DNA from 3 places in the Otariodibacter oris genome. Region 3 is predicted to be linked to each of the others. Evidence: riboswitches for the same ligand, from Rfam matches in the RefSeq annotation. Region 3 holds a riboswitch; each other region holds the start of a gene.
The links. A riboswitch is a leader RNA that binds a small molecule or an ion and turns the genes downstream of it on or off. The one in region 3 is predicted to bind thiamine pyrophosphate.
Positions count from the first base shown of each region.

Region 1: another riboswitch for thiamine pyrophosphate. It lies ahead of A6A10_RS04130 (ABC transporter ATP-binding protein); the one in region 3 lies ahead of thiB (thiamine ABC transporter substrate binding subunit).
Region 2: another riboswitch for thiamine pyrophosphate. It lies ahead of thiC (phosphomethylpyrimidine synthase ThiC); the one in region 3 lies ahead of thiB (thiamine ABC transporter substrate binding subunit).

Region 1 covers NZ_CP016604.1:909,980-916,574, reverse strand. Annotated here, with positions in the region: gene thiD (bifunctional hydroxymethylpyrimidine kinase/phosphomethylpyrimidine kinase) at 1-677, opposite strand, end outside; gene thiM (hydroxyethylthiazole kinase) at 670-1,470, opposite strand; gene A6A10_RS04145 (ABC transporter substrate-binding protein) at 1,481-2,425, opposite strand; gene tenA (thiaminase II) at 2,439-3,089, opposite strand; gene A6A10_RS04135 (ABC transporter permease) at 3,119-3,871, opposite strand; gene A6A10_RS04130 (ABC transporter ATP-binding protein) at 3,868-4,593, opposite strand; TPP riboswitch at 4,685-4,777, opposite strand; gene pyrH (UMP kinase) at 4,930-5,643, opposite strand; gene A6A10_RS04120 (MBL fold metallo-hydrolase) at 6,041-6,595, opposite strand, start outside.
Region 2 covers NZ_CP016604.1:48,759-55,353, forward strand. Annotated here, with positions in the region: gene A6A10_RS00235 (fimbrial protein) at 1-425, opposite strand, end outside; gene rsmG (16S rRNA (guanine(527)-N(7))-methyltransferase RsmG) at 511-1,122, opposite strand; gene mnmG (tRNA uridine-5-carboxymethylaminomethyl(34) synthesis enzyme MnmG) at 1,141-3,030, opposite strand; TPP riboswitch at 3,544-3,644, shown strand; gene thiC (phosphomethylpyrimidine synthase ThiC) at 3,770-5,695, shown strand; gene A6A10_RS00255 (HesA/MoeB/ThiF family protein) at 5,786-6,538, shown strand; gene thiS (sulfur carrier protein ThiS) at 6,560-6,595, shown strand, end outside.
Region 3 covers NZ_CP016604.1:353,092-359,686, forward strand. Annotated here, with positions in the region: gene recA (recombinase RecA) at 1-928, opposite strand, end outside; gene A6A10_RS01685 (aminotransferase class IV family protein) at 1,036-1,644, opposite strand; gene A6A10_RS01690 (aminodeoxychorismate synthase component I) at 1,622-2,590, opposite strand; gene thiB (thiamine ABC transporter substrate binding subunit) at 2,677-3,663, opposite strand; TPP riboswitch at 3,714-3,807, opposite strand; gene dctM (C4-dicarboxylate TRAP transporter large permease protein DctM) at 3,891-5,174, opposite strand; gene A6A10_RS01705 (TRAP transporter small permease) at 5,171-5,797, opposite strand; gene A6A10_RS01710 (TRAP transporter substrate-binding protein) at 5,876-6,595, opposite strand, start outside.

The DNA.
Region 1 (6,595 bases), 560 kb from region 3:
AATTCAGCGGTTAAACAAGCGGAAAATGTGCAACCTGTACCATGCGTATGGGGTGTATTAAAACGAGGGGACTCTAAAACAAATTGTGCTTTGTCCGTAAACACCCAATCTCGACAAATTTCACTTTGAGAATCTAATTCGTGCCCGCCTTTAATGATGACATTTTTAGTTCCTAGTGCTTTTAAGCGTTTAACCGCTTCCTTCACTGATGCTTCATCAGTAATTTTTACACCACTTAACGCTTCAGCTTCGGGAATATTCGGAGTAATTACATCAGCTAAAGGCAGTAAATTTTCGACCAGAGCATTCACCGCATTTTCTTGCAATAAAGGCGCACCACCTTTTGCGATCATCACAGGATCTAATACAAATTGCCCAAATTGATATTTTTTCAAATTTTCTGCCACACACTCAATGATCTCTGGTGTGCCTAACATCCCAACTTTTACTGCTTGAATATCAAAATCATCAGCAATTGCTTTGATCTGAGCTTCAATGGTTTTAATTGGCACTGGATGAATATCAAATACACCTAGAGTATTTTGAGCAGTAATCGCAGTAATCGCCGAAGTACCAAATACGCCTCGCATTTGGAAAGTCTTTAAATCTGCTTGAATACCTGCTCCACCGCCACTATCTGAACCTGCGATAGTCAGTGCTTGTTTTACATTAGACATTGTTTACTCTCCCATATTGTTCAATCTTCTCAACCGATAAACTGGCTAATTGATCAAGCAATCCAACATAGAATTGTCCGTTATCCGTTGGCGATAATTTTTCTGCTAAGATTTCCCCTGCAACTGCATAAGCAGTACAAGCTTCCACTACGGCATCAAAATAATGTTGTTTTTCAGCAACTGCCAAAAAAGCACCACAAACAGAACTTAATAAACAACCTGATGCCGTAATTTTAGGGAACATTGGTGTACCGTTATGGATATTGACGGTTTTTACTCCATCACTTACCACATCCACTTCTCCACTGATTGCCACAACAGATTGATATTGATTAGCCACTTTTTTCGCAATGCTATTCATATCCGCATTACCATCTCCCGCATCTACACCTTTCGCTTGCCAATCTTCGCCTGCAATGGTTGCTAATTCGCCCGCATTACCTCGAATCAGTGCGAACTGAACTTCCGCTAATAATTGACTGATAATTTGCTTACGGTAACTGGTTGCCCCAACACCAACAGGATCTAATACCACAGGAATACCAATTTTATTGGCGGTTTTACCTGCTAATAACATCGCCTCTGCTTCTTTACCAATCAGTGTGCCTATATTAATCACAAGAGCCTGACTTAAAGCTGGGACTTCTTCCATTTCTTCAACATTAGCAGACATAATTGGCGAAGCACCTATCGCCAATAATCCATTAGCACAATAATTGGCTGCGACAATATTGGTAATATTGTGGATCAATGGATTTTGCAGTCTGATTTTTTCTAAATAAATTGATTTCATATTCTTTCCTCTACTGTAATTCAACAGCGTAATTTTTTAATTCTGGCACTGTTTTAATTAACCCTTGAGCCTGCATAAATTCTGCCATTGCTTGATAACGATGAGCATCTAATGCTCTTGGTCTTAACGCTAAACGAGGTAAAGTATCTTTCCATGCCATTTGATTTAATTCATCACCTAATTCATTTGGCTTATAACTAACAAAGGCTTCCCACGCTTCATCTGGATGATTTAAGGTAAAGATAGTTGCTTCCTCTAACGCACTTAAAAAATCAGAGAATTTTTTATCTGAAATATTTTTGGTGTTAGCCGTAAGAATTAACTCATCATAAGCAGGTACACCATGTTCTTCTGGGTAAAATGCTAAACCTTCATTTTTTTCTAATTTCAACTGATTAAGTTCGAAATTGCGATAAGCCCCGATGACCGCATCAACTTGACCAGATAACAATGATGGAGAAAGAGAGAAATTCACATTAACTAACTCAACATCATCTTTTGTGACACCTGATGACTGCAACATCATATCCAAAATAGTGCTTTCAAAACCTGTTACTGAATACCCTACTTTCTTCCCTTTTAAATCAGATAATTGATTAATGTTTCCACTTTTAAGTACAACTAGGCTTGTTAGCGGACTGGAAATTAATGTACCGATTCTTACTACAGGTAAGCCCTCAGCCACTTGTAGTTGTAATTGAGGTTGATAATCTACCGCCATATCAACATCACCAGAAGCGACTAATTTAGGTGCTAATGAAGGATCAGCAGGCTCAATAATTTCAACCTCTAAATCATATTTATCAAAATAGCCCTTTTGTTGTGCAACAATCAGCGCTGCGTGATCGGGATTCACAAACCAATCCAACATCAGCGAGATTTTTTCTTTTGCGTAAGCTGAACCCGTGCTTGCTAAACTTGCCATAAGGCATAATGCGACTGTCAATTTTTTCATTGTGTTTTCCTCTTTAACTTAAATCTAAACCCATTTGCCAAAATGCCATTTCCATTCTGGTGGCTGTATTAAAAATGTGTTGAAGTTTCTCAAGTTGTGAAGCGGTCAGATCTGCACAAAGTTTTTCAATATTGTCTGCCAAATTTTGTGCTGATTTTTGGAATTCTGGATCCGCATAAGTATTGATCCAATCTTGATAAGGATTGTTTGCTCCACTGCCTTGTTCACTTAATCTTTTGCCAATTTCTGCATAGCCAATCGCACAAGGTGCAAGAGCAACATAAAGCTCAGCTAATCCTCCTTTGATACCGCAATCTAAGACATAACGAGTGTAAGCAATACAGGCGGATGATTCTGGTGTACTAAACAATTCTTGTTCCGAAATACCCCAGCTTTTACAAAAATCGATATGTAATTGAATTTCTTGTAATAAGTCTGCATTCATTTGTTGAGCCTGAAAAATTTGTTCAAAATTTTCTGCCTTAAAAATGCCTAATGAATTAGCTCGGCTGTATTGAAAAAGAAATAAATAATCTTGTTTTAAATAATGCTGAAAAGAGGCTTTGCTCAACGTACCTTGCCCTAACTGCTGAACAAAATCATGCTCAACATAGGCTCTCCAATAAGGCTGAGCATTGCTTATGAATTTATCAATAATCGACATAATGTCTCCTTTAAACTAATAGATCGGAATTAGCGAACTTGTGAAATCCAAGGGATAAAATAGCGTAGTAATTTATCTGTAAAAAAATACAAAAAGAGCGTGATTAAAACGAGAATAAATAGGGCTGAAAACATGAGATCAACTTGCATTCGAGCATTCGCATTTAACATTAAATAGCCCAGCCCTTCTGATGAACCAACCCATTCGCCAATCACCGCCCCAATGGGAGCAATCGAAACCGCAATTCTCAAACCCGATGCTAATGCAGGCAATGCCGCGGGGAATTTCACTTTAAGTAATAACGCAAGCGGTGAGATCTTGATAGTATTTGCCAATTCCAACCACGTTTTAGGTGTGTTTCTTAAACCGTCATAACAGGCTGCGGTGACAGGGAAATAAATAATAAGGATAGTCATCACAATCTTAGATGCCATGCCATACCCAAACCAAAGGACGAGTAATGGGGCAATGGCAAATATCGGTATCGCTTGAGAAGTGATCAGGATCGGCAATAAAAATGAAGAAATTGTCTTAGATAAACTCAAAAGTACTGCGGATAAAAGTCCAAATAGCACACCAAGTACTAAACCAACCACAATTTCAATTAATGTAGTCTGAGTATGTTGCCACAATAATGAGGTATTCTCAGAAAACTTATTCACAATATCGAGGGGTGTTGGCAATAAATAGTGAGGAATCTGCCAAAATGTCACAGCTAATTGCCAACACATAAGTAATATAACAGCTAATACAAGCGGGCGGATAATCGGTAAAATTTTCATACTAAATCCCCGCTTGCAAGTTCGTCGAGTAATTCTTTCTGCAATTTCCAGAGGGATTCTTGATTTAACTCTCGAGGTAAATCATCGGGTAAAGATATCTGATGAGTAATGGTTGCTGGGCTCCCCTTTAAGATCGCTATACGATGACTCAAACGAATAGCTTCTTGCGGATCGTGGGTGATCAATAAAATTGTTTTATCTTTGAGTAAAGTATAGGCAAGATTTTGTAGCTGATAACGCGTTACTGCATCTAATGCAGAAAAAGGTTCATCCATCAAAATAATATCAGCCTCTTGCATTAAAGTTCTTGCTAGAGCAACACGTTGTTTTTGGCCACCAGAGAGTTGATAAGGCGCTTTATGAATATGCTCTATCATCTTTACCTGTTCAAGTAACGCTTTAGCTTTTTCTACTGTTTGTTGATTTTTACGCCCTGATAAATGTGCTTCAAGTTGGACATTATCCAAAATAGAGAGCCAAGGATATAAGGCATCTTCTTGGGCTAACCAAGCAATTTTTGATTGAGGAGAGAAATCTATTTTTCCTTGTTGAATGGCTTCATTTTCTAAGCCCGCAATCGCCCTAAGTAAAGTTGATTTTCCCACGCCTGAACTACCAAGTAATGTAGTCCATTGCCCTTTGACTAGGCTAAAAGAAAAATCGTTAAATAGCACTTGTTGATCAAATGCTAAGGTTAGATTGTCAATCATTACGCTACGCATATCAGACACCTTGCAAATAGTAAGATGTTGCTAAATAGATGATGATTTAAAATAGAAAATAAAAGACAGGTAGAATTTGAATAGTATATATTTTGACATAATGTTAGTTTCCTACGGCAGTATTAACTGAATCAGGTTCACGGGTATTATCTCAGCAAGTAAAATCGCACCCCGACTAATATGTTTTTGGAGTCTATATGCATTTACAAAAAATTGCAAAAATATTTACATTTAGGTGTTCATTAACAAAAAAGCCACAAAGAATCCCTTGATACCTTATGGCTAAATAAAAATTATGAAGAAAATTTCTTATAATTATATTCTTAAAAAATTACATTAAGAAATTGTAGTCCCTTCTTCTGTACCTAATACAACTTGACGTAATGCTCCGGACTTGCCCATGTTAAACACACGGATTGGCATGCCATGGTCACGAGCTAAAGTAAATGCAGCTAAATCCATAACTTGTAATTCTTTATCGATCACTTCTTCATAACTTAATGTTTTATACAATACTGCATCTGGATTTTTAACTGGATCTTTATCATATACTCCATCAACTTTTGTTGCTTTTAATACCACATCAGCTTCGATTTCAATACCACGTAAACAGGCTGCTGAATCAGTGGTAAAAAATGGACTACCTGTTCCAGCAGAGAAAATCACGACACGTTTTTCACGTAACATTTTTATCGCTTCTGACCAGTTATAAGTATCGCAAATACCATTTAACTGAAATGCTGACATTAATTTGGCATTCACCTCTGCACGGTGTAAAGCATCGCGCATTGCAAGTCCATTCATGACTGTAGCAAGCATTCCCATATGATCACCCACTACACGATTCATCCCTGCTTTAGCGAGTTTTGCACCACGGAATAAGTTTCCCCCGCCAAGAACTACACCAACTTCAACTCCCATCTCCACTAATTCTTTAATTTCAATAGCCATTCTATCTAGAATGGAAGGATCGATACCAAACCCTTCACTACCTTGTAATGCTTCACCACTAAGTTTTAGTAAAATACGTTTATAAATTGGAGTACTCATTCTTAACCTCTTTGTCTTGTTTTAAGGAAAAATCGCGTCATTATAAAGCATCTCATGCTTCGAGAAAACTCTTATCATTTATAAGCTTATTAATTATACTCATGTATAATTTACGCACAGAAATTTATTGTTTTTTATAAATTACTATTCATATTTCTAATAGTAATATAATTTTATCTTAATAAAAATAATTAAAATATATTTGCTAATAAAAATAAAATATAATTTTTTAAATTATTAAATAACTTAAATAAAAATTTAATTCAATTAAAATATATCATTAAAAACAATACATTATATCTTTCTATAGGTATTAAATAAAAAGAAGCCATGCTTCTGAAAAATAAGCACGGCTTTCTCTTTATTTATTCAAATTTATTTGAAATTATTCGAATGATTACCATTCACCACGACGGTGGTTAGAAACCCAACGATACATACCAACAATATTTAATGTTTTCATATTATTGAAACCAATCCAATCTTGAATATCTGGACTAAATTTAACATTACGGTAAAGTTGATCCCAAGATTGACCTTCACGCACTAAATGAAGCACTTGATCATGTAAATCTACCATGTAATCACGCAAAGCTCTTTCATCTTCTTTTGTTGCTAAACCATAGTGACCAACATCAATAACATCAACATCTTGCTCTAATACCCAATTTAAAGTATCAATCCATCCTGGATAGTAGAAATCTAAGAAGTCATTATATGGCATACTCTTACTTTCACACACGTCTGTACATTGTAGGGCTTTCTGGCGAGGGAATAATACCATTATCATACTATCTGAATGGCTTGGTGCGACACGATGTAATTCAACAGTTTCACCGCCAATACTAATAGTCATATCTTTATCAAATACACGATTTGGTACAGCATAAGGAAGTTTTTCACCAACAATTGGTTCAACCGCTCTTTGATTTGCAACAATTGTTGCACCTGC
Region 2 (6,595 bases), 300 kb from region 3:
TTTGTACTTAATAACTCATCTTCATTGTTTAAATTAATCTCTTTACCTTCTGCATTTAAAAGAGCAAATCCAACGCCTTTAGCAGGATCTTGTTCAAAGGTATTTAGAAGATATCCATTATTATCAGTCGATCCCGATGTTGGTTTTAATTTTACAGAATGTTCTATAGCATCCACATTACATCTTGTTTCGATATTAATAGTTCTTTTACTTATTTCTGGATTAGCAATAAGTTGAAGATCTGTAACTTCATCAAATTGTTTAAATTGATCTTGACTACCTGGAACTAAAGAACATGTAACAGCTTTAATAGCACCAGATAAAGTGATATTTCCTGATGTATCTCCATAAGATGTTGGTCCTGCAGCTAAAACAGATCCTGAGAAAGCTGCAGATGCAGCTAGAGCTATGAGTAATTTTTTCATAAAAAAACCTCTATCTATATAATAAGTGTTAAAAATTTATATATTTTTTGTGTCTGGTTAGACCTGTATATTTTACAGACATTACTTATTTTTTCAACAATATTAAATGCCTACTTCCCACTAATTGAGGTATATCAAGTTTTACTACATCAATTCCATGAATATCTTTTTCAATACTTAATATTTCCTCATCATGATAAACGCCCTTAAGTGCATAAAACAGCCCATTTTCATTAGGTAAGTGATAACACCAATTCACCATATCATTTAATGAAGCAAAGGCTCGACTCAAGACACCATCAAATTGTTGGTCTGTATATTCTTCGACTCGGCTTTGTACTGGCGTTACGTTTTTAATCCCTAATTTCAGTAAAACTTGCTGAATAAAACGGATTCGCTTACCAAGACTATCCAATAACACAAAATGTTTATCAGGATTAGCTATCGCTAAAGGAATACCAGGTAATCCAGGTCCTGTTCCTACATCAATAAAGGAATGACCTTGTAAGCAGGGGCTTACAACTAGACTATCCATAATATGTTTAACCAACATTTCATTAGGATCACGCACCGAAGTTAAGTTATACGCCTTATTCCATTTATCGAGTAATTGAACAAAATCGACTAACTGCTGTTTTTGCTGATCTGTCAAAGATATATCCGCTTGCGATAACAAGCGGTCTAATTTAGCTAACATTTTGCAATTTCCTTTTGATTATTCGCCACGCTTTAACATGCCTTGTTTCTTCAAGGCGACCAATAAGATAGAAATTGCCGCTGGGGTAATCCCTGAAATACGAGAAGCTTGGCCAATAGAAACAGGACGATGCTCTACTAACTTAGCACGAACTTCATTGGATAAGCTTTCCACTTTATCGTAGTCAAATTCAGCCGGAATCAACGTATTTTCGTGGCGTTTATGGCGTTCGATCTCTTGATATTGATGCTCAATATACCCTTGGTATTTTATTGCGATTTCTACCTGTTCTGCAGCTTGTTTATCTTCTAAAGCAGGGGCAAAAGGTTCAATTTGAGTTAAAGCATCATAACTCACTTCAGGACGACGTAATAAATCTTCACCACTCGCTTCTCGAGTCAATGGCGTATTCAATAACGCATTAATTTCACTGAGATTTGCCGTTTGTTGGTGTACCCAGATTTGTTTTAAACGCTCACGCTCTTTTTCAATGTTTTCCATTTTTTGATTGAATCTCGCCCAACGTGCTTCATCAATCAATCCCAGTTTATGAGCAATTGGCGTTAAACGAATATCCGCATTATCTTCACGAAGTAACAAACGATATTCAGCACGAGAAGTGAATACACGGTAAGGCTCTTTTGTACCTAATGTACAAAGATCATCAACCAGTACACCTGTATAAGCTTGATCACGAGTTGGGAACCAAGCCTCTTTGCCTTGTACCTGCAATCCTGCATTGATACCAGCAAGTAACCCTTGTGCGCCCGCTTCTTCGTAACCTGTTGTGCCATTGATTTGTCCTGCAAAGAATAAACCATCAATTGATTTAGTTTCTAATGTTGGTTTCAAATCACGCGGGTCAAAATAATCATACTCAATCGCATATCCTGGTTTCACTATACGAGTATTTTCTAAGCCTTTCATTGAGTGAACGATGCCCATTTGCACATCAAAAGGTAAGCTGGTTGAAATCCCATTTGGATAAACCTCGATCGTATTTAACCCTTCTGGTTCTAAATAGATCTGATGGCTATTGCGATCACTAAATCGCATTACTTTATCTTCAATAGATGGACAATAACGTGGTCCGATACCTTCAATAACACCTGTATACATAGGGCTACGATCTAAACTATTACGGATAAGATCGTGGGTTTGCTCGTTTGTATGTGTGATATAACAAGGAATTTGACGAGGATGCTGATCAACCGATCCCATAAATGAAAACACTGGTAAGTATGTATCACCGTGTTGTTGTGCTAACACTGAAAAATCGATTGTTCTCGCATCTAATCTTGGTGGTGTTCCTGTTTTTAAACGATCAACGCGTAAATTAAGATCTCTTAATTTTGATGCAAGCATAGTTGCAGCTGGATCGCCTGCGCGACCACCTGCATAGTTATCTAAACCAATATGGATCTTACCCGCCAAAAACGTACCAGCCGTTAATACAACAGATCTAGCTTTAAAGATTAAACCCATTTTGGTTACAGCACCGACTGCTCGGTTATTTTCAATCAAAATATCAACAACTTCTTGCTGGAAAATATCTAAATTTTGTTGATTTTCTAATGCTGTTCTGACCGCTTGTCGATATAACACTCTATCAGCTTGAGCACGAGTTGCTCTCACAGCTGGACCTTTACTGCTATTCAAAGTTCTAAATTGAATCCCTGCGGAGTCTGTCGCTTTCGCCATTAACCCGCCCATTGCATCAATCTCTTTAACTAAATGCCCTTTACCGATCCCACCAATAGCAGGATTACAAGACATTTGACCAAGTGTATCGACATTATGTGTTAATAAAAGTGTTTTTAAACCCATTCTAGCTGGGGCAAGAGCAGCTTCAGTACCTGCATGGCCTCCACCTACAACGATAACATCGTATATTTCATTGTAAATCATATATTGCCTTTCAAAATTCTAAAAAATCTAAGTAAATTCTACCTGAAAAACGAGGATCTTGAAAAAGCTATTTAAGATCTTTTTCTGGATCGAAATGAGAGGATCTAAATAATATAAGATCTTTATATATAGATCTTTATTATGATTATTATTAGGCTAACAATTTTTAAAGAATAAATAGAAATTAATCATTAAAATCAAAATGTTATATTAATATAACTATGTAGAGAACATTGCTTAAGATCCGAATAAGTTTGTGGATAAATAGCTTAGTTATCCACAGAAGAAAATTTTACATCAGTTATCATTGAATAGATCCCAAGATAAAAACAAAAAATAAATGAGTTATCCACATATTTATTTGGTTAAATCGTGTACTTTTATAATGGGAAACCTTATCTATTAAGGAAATTGGCCCTAATCCAATAGCTCAAGATATCAGTAGGACGTACCAATCTACTTCATTGTACAAAAAATATATTTGTATATATCATCAAATTATTTTACACTCATTCCCACTTGTCGGAGTGCTTTCAGAGCTGAGATCTATTTTTGTAGGGATCCGTCGAACCTGTTAGGTTAATATCTGCGTAGGGAACAAGTTTTAATTTTCAAATAAGATCGCTGTATTTTTCTTCTTATTACTGCCTTAGTATATCTATTGGGCAGCCGTTCCATTCACTTCACAAGCAAAATTACCTATTTATTTTTGATTATCTATTAGAAGGTGTATTTGCTTATGTCAAACATTACAACTCGTCGCGAAAAAAGAACATCTGCTCAAAATTTTATCAAGGATTTAAAAGGGTACCAGCACCCAAATTCTTCACGAATCTATTTACAGGGATCTAGATCAGATATTCAAGTACCAATGCGTGAAATTCATTTAACTCCATCTTTAATTGGGGGAGATAAAGATCATCCTGAATATGAATTCAACGAATCTATTCCTATTTATGATACCTCGGGTATTTACGGAGATGAAAGCAAGAATATTGATGTAACTAAAGGGATTCCTGTTTGTCGGGATAATTGGATTTTAGAACGTAATGATACGGAATATTTAGATGGAGCAAGTTCTGAATATGCCCAAGTTCGTTTAGCGGATAAAACGTTGGATGAATTACGTTTTCAATTACAACGTAAAATAAAACGTGCAAAAAAAGGGAAGATTGTTACTCAATTACATTATGCTCGCCAAGGAATTATTACACCAGAAATGGAATATATCGCGATTCGTGAAAATATGGGGAGAGATCGTGTAAAAAGCGAAGTGCTTTTACAACAGCATCCTGGACAAAATTTTGGGGCAACTATTCCGAAAGAAATTACACCTGAATTTGTTCGTCAGGAAGTTGCAGCGGGCCGAGCAATAATTCCTTCTAATATAAACCATCCAGAATTAGAGCCAATGATTATTGGTCGAAATTTCTTAGTTAAAGTCAATGCCAATATAGGAAATTCTTCGGTGACTTCTTCCATTGAAGAAGAAGTAGAAAAATTAGTTTGGTCAACTCGCTGGGGAGCTGATACGGTTATGGATCTTTCCACAGGACGAAATATTCATGAGACTCGTGAATGGATTATCCGCAACAGCCCAGTTCCTATCGGTACAGTTCCATTATACCAAGCATTAGAAAAAGTGAATGGTGTGGCTGAGGATCTTACTTGGGAGATTTTTAAAGATACGTTGATTGAGCAAGCAGAGCAAGGCGTTGATTATTTTACTATTCACGCAGGCACATTATTACGCTATGTGCCGATGACTGCCAAACGTTTAACAGGGATTGTATCGAGAGGTGGCTCTATTATGGCTAAATGGTGCTTATCTCATCATAAAGAAAATTTCTTATACCAAAATTTCCGTGAACTTTGTGAAATTTGTGCAAGCTACGATGTAGCGCTTTCATTAGGTGACGGACTTCGCCCAGGCTCTATTCAAGATGCAAATGATGAAGCGCAATTTTCAGAATTATATACCTTAGGTGAATTAACAAAAATTGCATGGGAATATGATGTTCAAGTGATGATCGAAGGTCCAGGACATATCCCAATGCACATGATTCAACGAAATATGACTGAAGAATTGGAACATTGTTATGAAGCACCATTTTATACCTTAGGACCTCTTACCACTGATATAGCACCAGGGTATGATCATTTTACTTCAGGGATTGGAGCAGCCATGATAGGTTGGTTTGGTTGTGCAATGCTTTGTTACGTTACACCAAAAGAGCATTTAGGTTTACCTGATAAACACGATGTTAAACAAGGATTGATCACCTATAAAATTGCCGCTCATGCAGCTGATTTAGCTAAAGGGCATCCAGCAGCTCAAATACGAGATAATGCTATGTCTAAGGCGCGTTTTGAATTCCGTTGGGAAGATCAATTTAATTTATCTCTAGATCCAGAAACCGCTAGAGCCTATCACGATGCTACCCTACCTCAAGAATCTGGAAAAGTTGCCCATTTCTGTTCAATGTGCGGTCCTAAATTTTGTTCAATGAAGATATCTCAAGAAGTACGAGATTACGCTGAAGGCTTAGAAAATATTGAGGTAGTTAATGTAACTGAAACTCAATCTGAAGGCTTTAAAGAGATGTCAGAGAAGTTTAGACAAAAAGGCGGTGAGATCTATCATCAAAGCCAGAACCTGCTTTAACTACGGTTACTTTATTTAAATGGTTAATTTATTAGAGTGAGTAAATTAACCATCACTTTCAAAATATGAGTAGTTTAAGAGAGGTGTAATTTGTCGCTTTCTGATCAAGAGTTTATGCGTTATAGCCGACAATTATTATTACAAGAATGTGGAATAGAAGGTCAAAACCTTCTAAAGAAAAAATCTGTACTAATTGTTGGATTGGGAGGTTTAGGCTCTCCCGTTGCGCAATATTTAGTGGGATCTGGTATTGGCAAAGTCTATTTGGCTGATTTTGATAAGGTGGATATAAGTAATTTACCTCGACAGATTTTGTATGGGGTTGAAGATATTTATTCACTAAAAGCAGAAGCAGCGAAAAAACGGCTTAATGCGACTAATCCAGATATTAATGTTATCGCTATTCCTCGTAAATTGGATTTAACACAACTCATTTATTGGGCGAGTAAGGTCGATGTTGTTTTAGATTGTTCCGATAATATGGAAACTCGTCATCAGGTAAATCAAGCTTGTGTTCAATTGAATAAAGTGCTTGTTTCTGGTTCCGCTATTGGATTAAGTGGGCAACTACTTACAATAACGGATTATAAAGAACAAGGTTGCTATGCTTGTTTGTATCCTGATCAAGATTTACCCAATTTAAATTGTAAAACAGCAGGCGTTCTTGCCCCCATTGTTGGTGTTATCGGGTGTTTACAAGCACTAGAAACATTAAAGGTTTTATTAAATCTACCTGTATCAAGTGCGGGGAAATTGATGCTGTTTGATGGGAAAAATTTAACTTGGCAAACCTTAAATTTGCATCGTCATGCAAAGTGCAAAATTTGCTGCACTAATCATTAATTAAATAAGAGGATACTTATTGTGGATATTTATATTAATGGTGAAAAAATCACATTA
Region 3 (6,595 bases):
TTTCTCCGTTGTATGAGAACCATGCACCAGATTTTTGAATAAGATTGTGAGCAACTGCAAGACCTAAAATTTCTCCAACTTTAGAGATACCTTCTCCGTACATAATATCGAATTCTGCAACACGGAATGGTGGTGAAACTTTATTCTTAACGACTTTAACTTTTGTTTCACTACCTAAGATTTCATCGCCATCTTTTACAACACCAGAACGACGAATATCTAAACGGACAGATGCATAGAATTTAAGCGCATTACCACCAGTTGTGGTTTCAGGATTACCAAACATCACACCAATTTTCATACGAATTTGGTTAATGAATACCACTAAACAGTTGGTTGCTTTGATATTTGCAGTTAATTTTCTTAAGGCTTGGGACATTAAACGGGCTTGTAATCCCATGTGAGAATCACCCATTTCGCCTTCAATTTCAGCTTTTGGTGTCAGTGCTGCAACAGAGTCAACAATGATGACATCAACCGCACCCGAACGCACTAATGCATCACAAATTTCAAGAGCTTGTTCACCATTATCAGGTTGAGAAATAAGTAATTTATCAGTATCTACGCCTAATTTTTTCGCATAAACAGGATCTAACGCATGTTCAGCATCGATGAACGCACAAGTTTTACCTGTTTTCTGTGCTTGGGCGATAACAGATAGTGTGAGTGTTGTTTTACCTGAAGATTCTGGTCCAAAAATCTCAACAATTCGTCCCATTGGTAAACCACCAATGCCTAACGCTAAATCTAAACCGATAGATCCAGTTGAAACTGACTCAATATCTAATTGTTGCGTATCACCCAATTTCATAATTGAGCCTTTACCAAATTGTTTTTCAATTTGGGCTAGAGCAGCAGCCAGTGCCTTTTCTTTGCTATCTGGTTCATTATATTTAGTTGCTGATGCTGATGATTTTTTTTCTGCCATTGCCTGATCCTTTTATTTTGATGTGGTGCAAAATTTTGAATTTATTATACTGTTTGTTTATACAGTTTCAAGTGTTTTTTTAGGATTTTCGAGAGAGATCGAAAATATCAAAGAATGATCGATTGCTTATTGATAATGATCGCTCTTTTTGGATCAAAAGGATTTAGTGCGTTAATCATCATAACGGCTTCGTATTCCAATAAATCTTTTGTATTTATAGATACAAGTTCCACTACTGATTGCTCAAGTAAATAAGCAAGTTGAGTGCCTTTTAATAAATAATCTGTCGGGCTATACCAGCGACCATTTTTTAAAAAGAGTAAATTACCAATCGTACAATCGCTGACTTTATCATTATTAATGATCAATATTTCTTGGTTGGTTTTTTGCAAATTTTTGAGTGAATCTAACCGCTTACGATCAGTAAATTTGAATGAATAGTCAAAATTTTCAACATAAACACATTGAAATTGCTGAATTTTTCTTGGAGTGTAAGGATAAATTTGCATTTCATATTGATAGGCATTGTAATCAATTCGACAGCGAAATTGCCCTTGCTGATATTCATTGGGAATCACAATATCCGATAAGTTGATGCCTGGTTTTTCATTCAAATAAGCATTAAAAGCGTTATCCATCCGCTCTTGATGAAAAGAGAGGTTTTGGAATTTTCCATCAATGATGGATAAAGTTTCAAATAGTGGATAATGGGACATAGATTTTCTCTAGAATTTCATTATATTCATCATCACATTGGCTTAGCGCGGTAATGCCCCCACCGCTACGGAAAATAAATTGGTTATGATCATTTTCAATGTAGCGAATGGCGACTGCACTATCTAAAGCATCACCATCAAAATAACCAAATATCCCCGTGTAGTAGCCTCGTTCCTGTTTTTCTGCTTGCTGGATAATTTCAACGGTTTTGACTTTCGGCGCTCCGCTGATCGAGCCAGCGGGTAATATTTTTTCTAGCAGGTTTCCAATATTATTTTGCCAGTGAAGTGGCAGTTCGCCTCGAATTTCCGAACTGGTTTGGTAAATTGCCCCTTTGTGTGTATTCACTTGTTCTACATAGCGATACTTTGTGACTTGGATATTTTGAGCAACCAGAGCTAAATCATTTCTGATTAGATCCACAATTGTATTGTGTTCGGCTAATTCTTTTTCAGAATTAAGTAGTTTTTCTAGGGCATTTTCTTCCTCAACATTAATCGTTCCTTTCATCGGATAGGAATAAATCCTATTGTTCTCAATTTTGATAAAACATTCGGGCGAGAAACAAACAAAATGATCATCAAGCAATAGTTTGTATTTTGCGCGACTTGCCTGAAATATCTCCGCTAATGTGTAGTTTGTTTGAATGGGTGTTGGTACAGTTAAATTGAGCAAATAGCTATTACCATTCTGAATTTCCTTTTTTACCAAGTGAAATTTTTCTTGATATAAAGAGCGTTCCATTGGGGTAAAAGTCAATTCGAATTTTTTAGCGATAGATTGCTCAATAGCATTTGATTTATCAGGAAATTTAAACCAAATTTTATGCTGTTCTAATGTTGTAAGCGGGTAGATCAGCGGTTTATTTTGTTCAAAATCGATAAGAAAGAAAAAGGGTGTTTTTGTCGCACCAAGTTGATTCGCCGTTTGAATAAAATTCAGCATAGACATCGTAATAATAAGAATTAATGGCACATTATAGCGATTTTAATGAAATAAATAAAAATCCCCGCTTAATGCGGGGAATGAATTTATTTACTCATTGCTTTTTGCCAGGTTGCTAACCATTGTTTAACGGTTTCCACATCAGGTTGGGTAAATGGTAATTGAGCATAATGTGGCAATGTACTGAATGCAGGATCGGCATCTTTCGCTACAACAGGTTTCATTACGTTATTCACTGAAATAATTTTTTGTGCTTCAGGTGTTTGTAAGAAAGTTAAAAATTGACGGGCAAGCTCAGGTTGTTTGCTTGCTTTTGTGATTCCTGCAACTTCAATCTGAACAAGATGCCCTTCATCAAAATTAGCTGCGGCATAGCTATCATCTTGTTCATTCCATTGATGATAGAGCGGAGAGGTTGAATAGCTTAGTACTAAATCTGATTCTCCTTTTAGGAATGCTCCGTAAGTTTCAGACCAACCTTTTCCAACAGTTACTGTGTGTTTAGCCAATTTTTCCCAAGCTTTTTCTGCATCGTTGCCATAAACCTGATTAACCCAGAAGAGTAAGCCTCTACCTACGGTACTTGTGCGAGGATCTTGATAGATGATTTTGAGATCTTCACGATCAACTAACTCTTTTAGGCTTTTTGGTGGATTTGTGACATTTTTCTTATTATAAACAAAGGCATATTCACCGAAATCATAAGGAACAAAGGTTTCATTTGTCCATGCAGTTTCTAAATTTAATCCAGAAGTATCAAGTTGATGAGGAATAAATAAGTCTGATTTTTCAGCTTCTGGCATTACAAAATTATCGATACCTAGCATGATATCCGCTTTGGTTTTTTGACCTTCTAAACGGATACGATTGAACATAGTGACACCATCTTCAAATGGCATAAATTTCAAATCACAATTACAGTTTTCTTCAAAAAGGGCTTCCAGTTTTGGTGCAGGTCCCCATTCAGAAGTAAATGAGTCATAAGTATAAACAGTAAGTGTTGGTTGATTAGCTGCAAGTGCAGATACAGAGATTGCAATACTTGAAAGTGCAAAGAGATGATTAAGTTTCATGGAATAACGCCTTCTAAATAGAATTAAGATAGAAGGATCTAAAACAAGGACAAACAACTTGTCTCAAATCCCTACGCTGATATTAATCAGATCAGGTTCTATGGGTATTTCTCAGCTTGAATCAAAGCACCCCAATGAGAACGTCGATATGAATATTGTACAATAAAAAGGAATAAATCAGAATGTACCGAATGCGATTTAATCCTTTTTATTGAGAATGCTACCATTTAGTGTATACCAATCCACTCTGGCAATGCCATTGAGATTGCAGGTATATAGGTAATAAGTCCTAAGAAAGTTAAAAGAATTAGTAACCATGGTAGCGCTGCTCTAATAACTTCTGATAGTGGTAATTTAGACACCGCTGAGGCAACAAAGAGATTTAGCCCTATAGGTGGGGTGATTAAACCAATTTCCATATTTACCACCATAATGATACCTAAATGAATAGGATCAATGCCTAATTCAACTGCAATTGGGAATAATATTGGTGCGAGAATTAAAATAATGGCAGAAGGCTCCATAAATGCACCAGCAATCAGTAAAATGATATTAACCACCAATAAAAATGCCCATGGTTGTAAATTCCATTCGATTACCGCCTCGGTAATAATTTGCGGGATTTGTTCTGTTGTTAAAACATGAGCAAATAACATGGCATTAGCAATGATGAACATTAACATGACACTGAGTTTTGCCGATTCAAGTAAGACTTTCGGACAATCTCTTAATCTCACGTCTTTATAGATGAATACAGCCACAAAGAATGAATAAACGGCGGCTACCGCAGCGGCTTCTGTTGGCGTGAAAATACCACTATAAATTCCACCTAGGATAATTACCATAAGTAATAACCCCCAAATCGCCTTTCTTCCCGCTCTAAACCACTCTTTAACTGAGGCTCTAGGTTGGGCTGGTAAATTCTTTATTCTAGCGACGAGATAGATTGCTACCATTAAAACAACGCCAAGTAAGATACCAGGCATAACACCTGCCATAAATAAGCGTCCAACAGAGGTTTCTGTTGCAGCAGCATAAACAACCATAACCACAGAAGGTGGAATTAAGATACCTAATGTTCCCGCATTACAAATAATTCCTGTACCAAATGATACGGGGTAACCCGAACGAACCATTCCAGCAATCGCAATTGAACCCACAGCCGCTACGGTGGCGGGGCTAGAGCCAGATAAAGCCGCAAATAACATACAAGAGAGTACGGCAGCAATCGCTAACCCACCACGAATATGTCCAACGGTTGCATTTGCGAAATCAATTAATCGTTTTGCTACACCACCTGTGGTCATAAATGCACCTGCTAACAGGAAGAAAGGAATAGCGAGTAACGTATAATGTTCAGAGGTTTCAAAAAGCTTAATAGCTAATGAACTTAATGAATCTTGGCTAAAAAGTATGATTGTGATTGCACCAGATAGACCCAGTGAGATCGCAATGGGTACGCCGATAAACATCAGCACAAATAGGAGAACAAATAATACTAAAATGGTCATTTTTCATCTCCTTGTGCAAGTTTGAGGGCATCTTCACTTTCATCAGCTAAACCTAAATTGACCTGTTTATTGGCGAGAAGGCGGACAAGAATTTCAATAAAACGAATAGCAATTAGCCCAAATCCAATCGGCATGATTAATCCAATATGCCATATTTTGACATTAAAATGATTGAGATCATCTGCGCCAATATCTGCAATGTACATGGTTTCTACCCATTCATAACTAGCGGAGGCAATAATCACGCCATAGCCGATACAAGCGAGTACTGCAACGATACTTACCCATTTTTGTGCTACACGAGGTAATTTTTTGACTAAAACATCGACCCCAATATGACCTGCGGTACGCACACCGTATGATGCACCAAAAAATATCAGCCAACCAAAACATGCTTTAGTGATGGCAAGACTCCACGTCATTTCTTGTGCCATTGTCATAATAAAATCACCGATGGGTTCAGTGACATTAGCCGTTGAAGGAAATTGATCGGCTAGATCGAAAAAAACGTTATAAAGATTATTAAATACCACGTAAGCAAAAGTGACTAGTGTCATTACCATAAGTAAAATGGCAATGAAACACTCTTCAAAACGTTCCCAAAACCACTTTAAAGAAGTCATGAGTTCTCCTTGTCAGAATAAAAAAGTGTGACAACTTATCCGTAAAAGCTGTCACACTCCAAAAATGTAAATGATTAATTATTGATTTGATGCTTCAGCTGCTTTAATTAAATCTGCACCGATAGCAGGTTCAAATTCTTTCCAAACAGGTTTAACCATTTCTCTCCATTTTTCACGTTCTTTAGGGGTTAAGGTAATAATTTCAGTCGAACCTGAGTCAATAATTTTTTGTTTATCACCAAGATTTAATTCATGAGATTGTTTATTCACTTCTGTGGTCACTTCTTCAAGGATTTTCTCTAATTCAGTGCGAATATCTTCAGGTAATCCATCCCAAAATTTAGTGTTCACAATCAGCATATATGAAAGTAAACCATGATTAGATTCAGTAATGTATTTCTGAACTTCATAAACCTTTTGTGAATAAATATTTGAATATGGATTTTCTGCACCATTTACTACACCAGTTTGTAGCCCTTGATACATTTCTCCAAATGCCATTTTACGAGGAATCGCTCTCAATGCTTTAAATTGAGCATCAAGTACATCTGAGTTTTGTACACGGAATTTTAATCCTCTTGCATCTCTAGGTTCACGCAACTCTTTATTCGCAGAAAGCTGTTTTAGATCATTATTCCAATAAGCTAAACCAGTAATGCCTTTATCTTTCATTGAGTTTAATAGTGATTTACCCGCTTCACTTTTTTCAAAACGTTCTACCGCTTTAATATCATCAAATAAAAATGGAAGATCAAAAAGTTGCACTTTAGACGTATATTTATCAAATTTTGCTAAAGA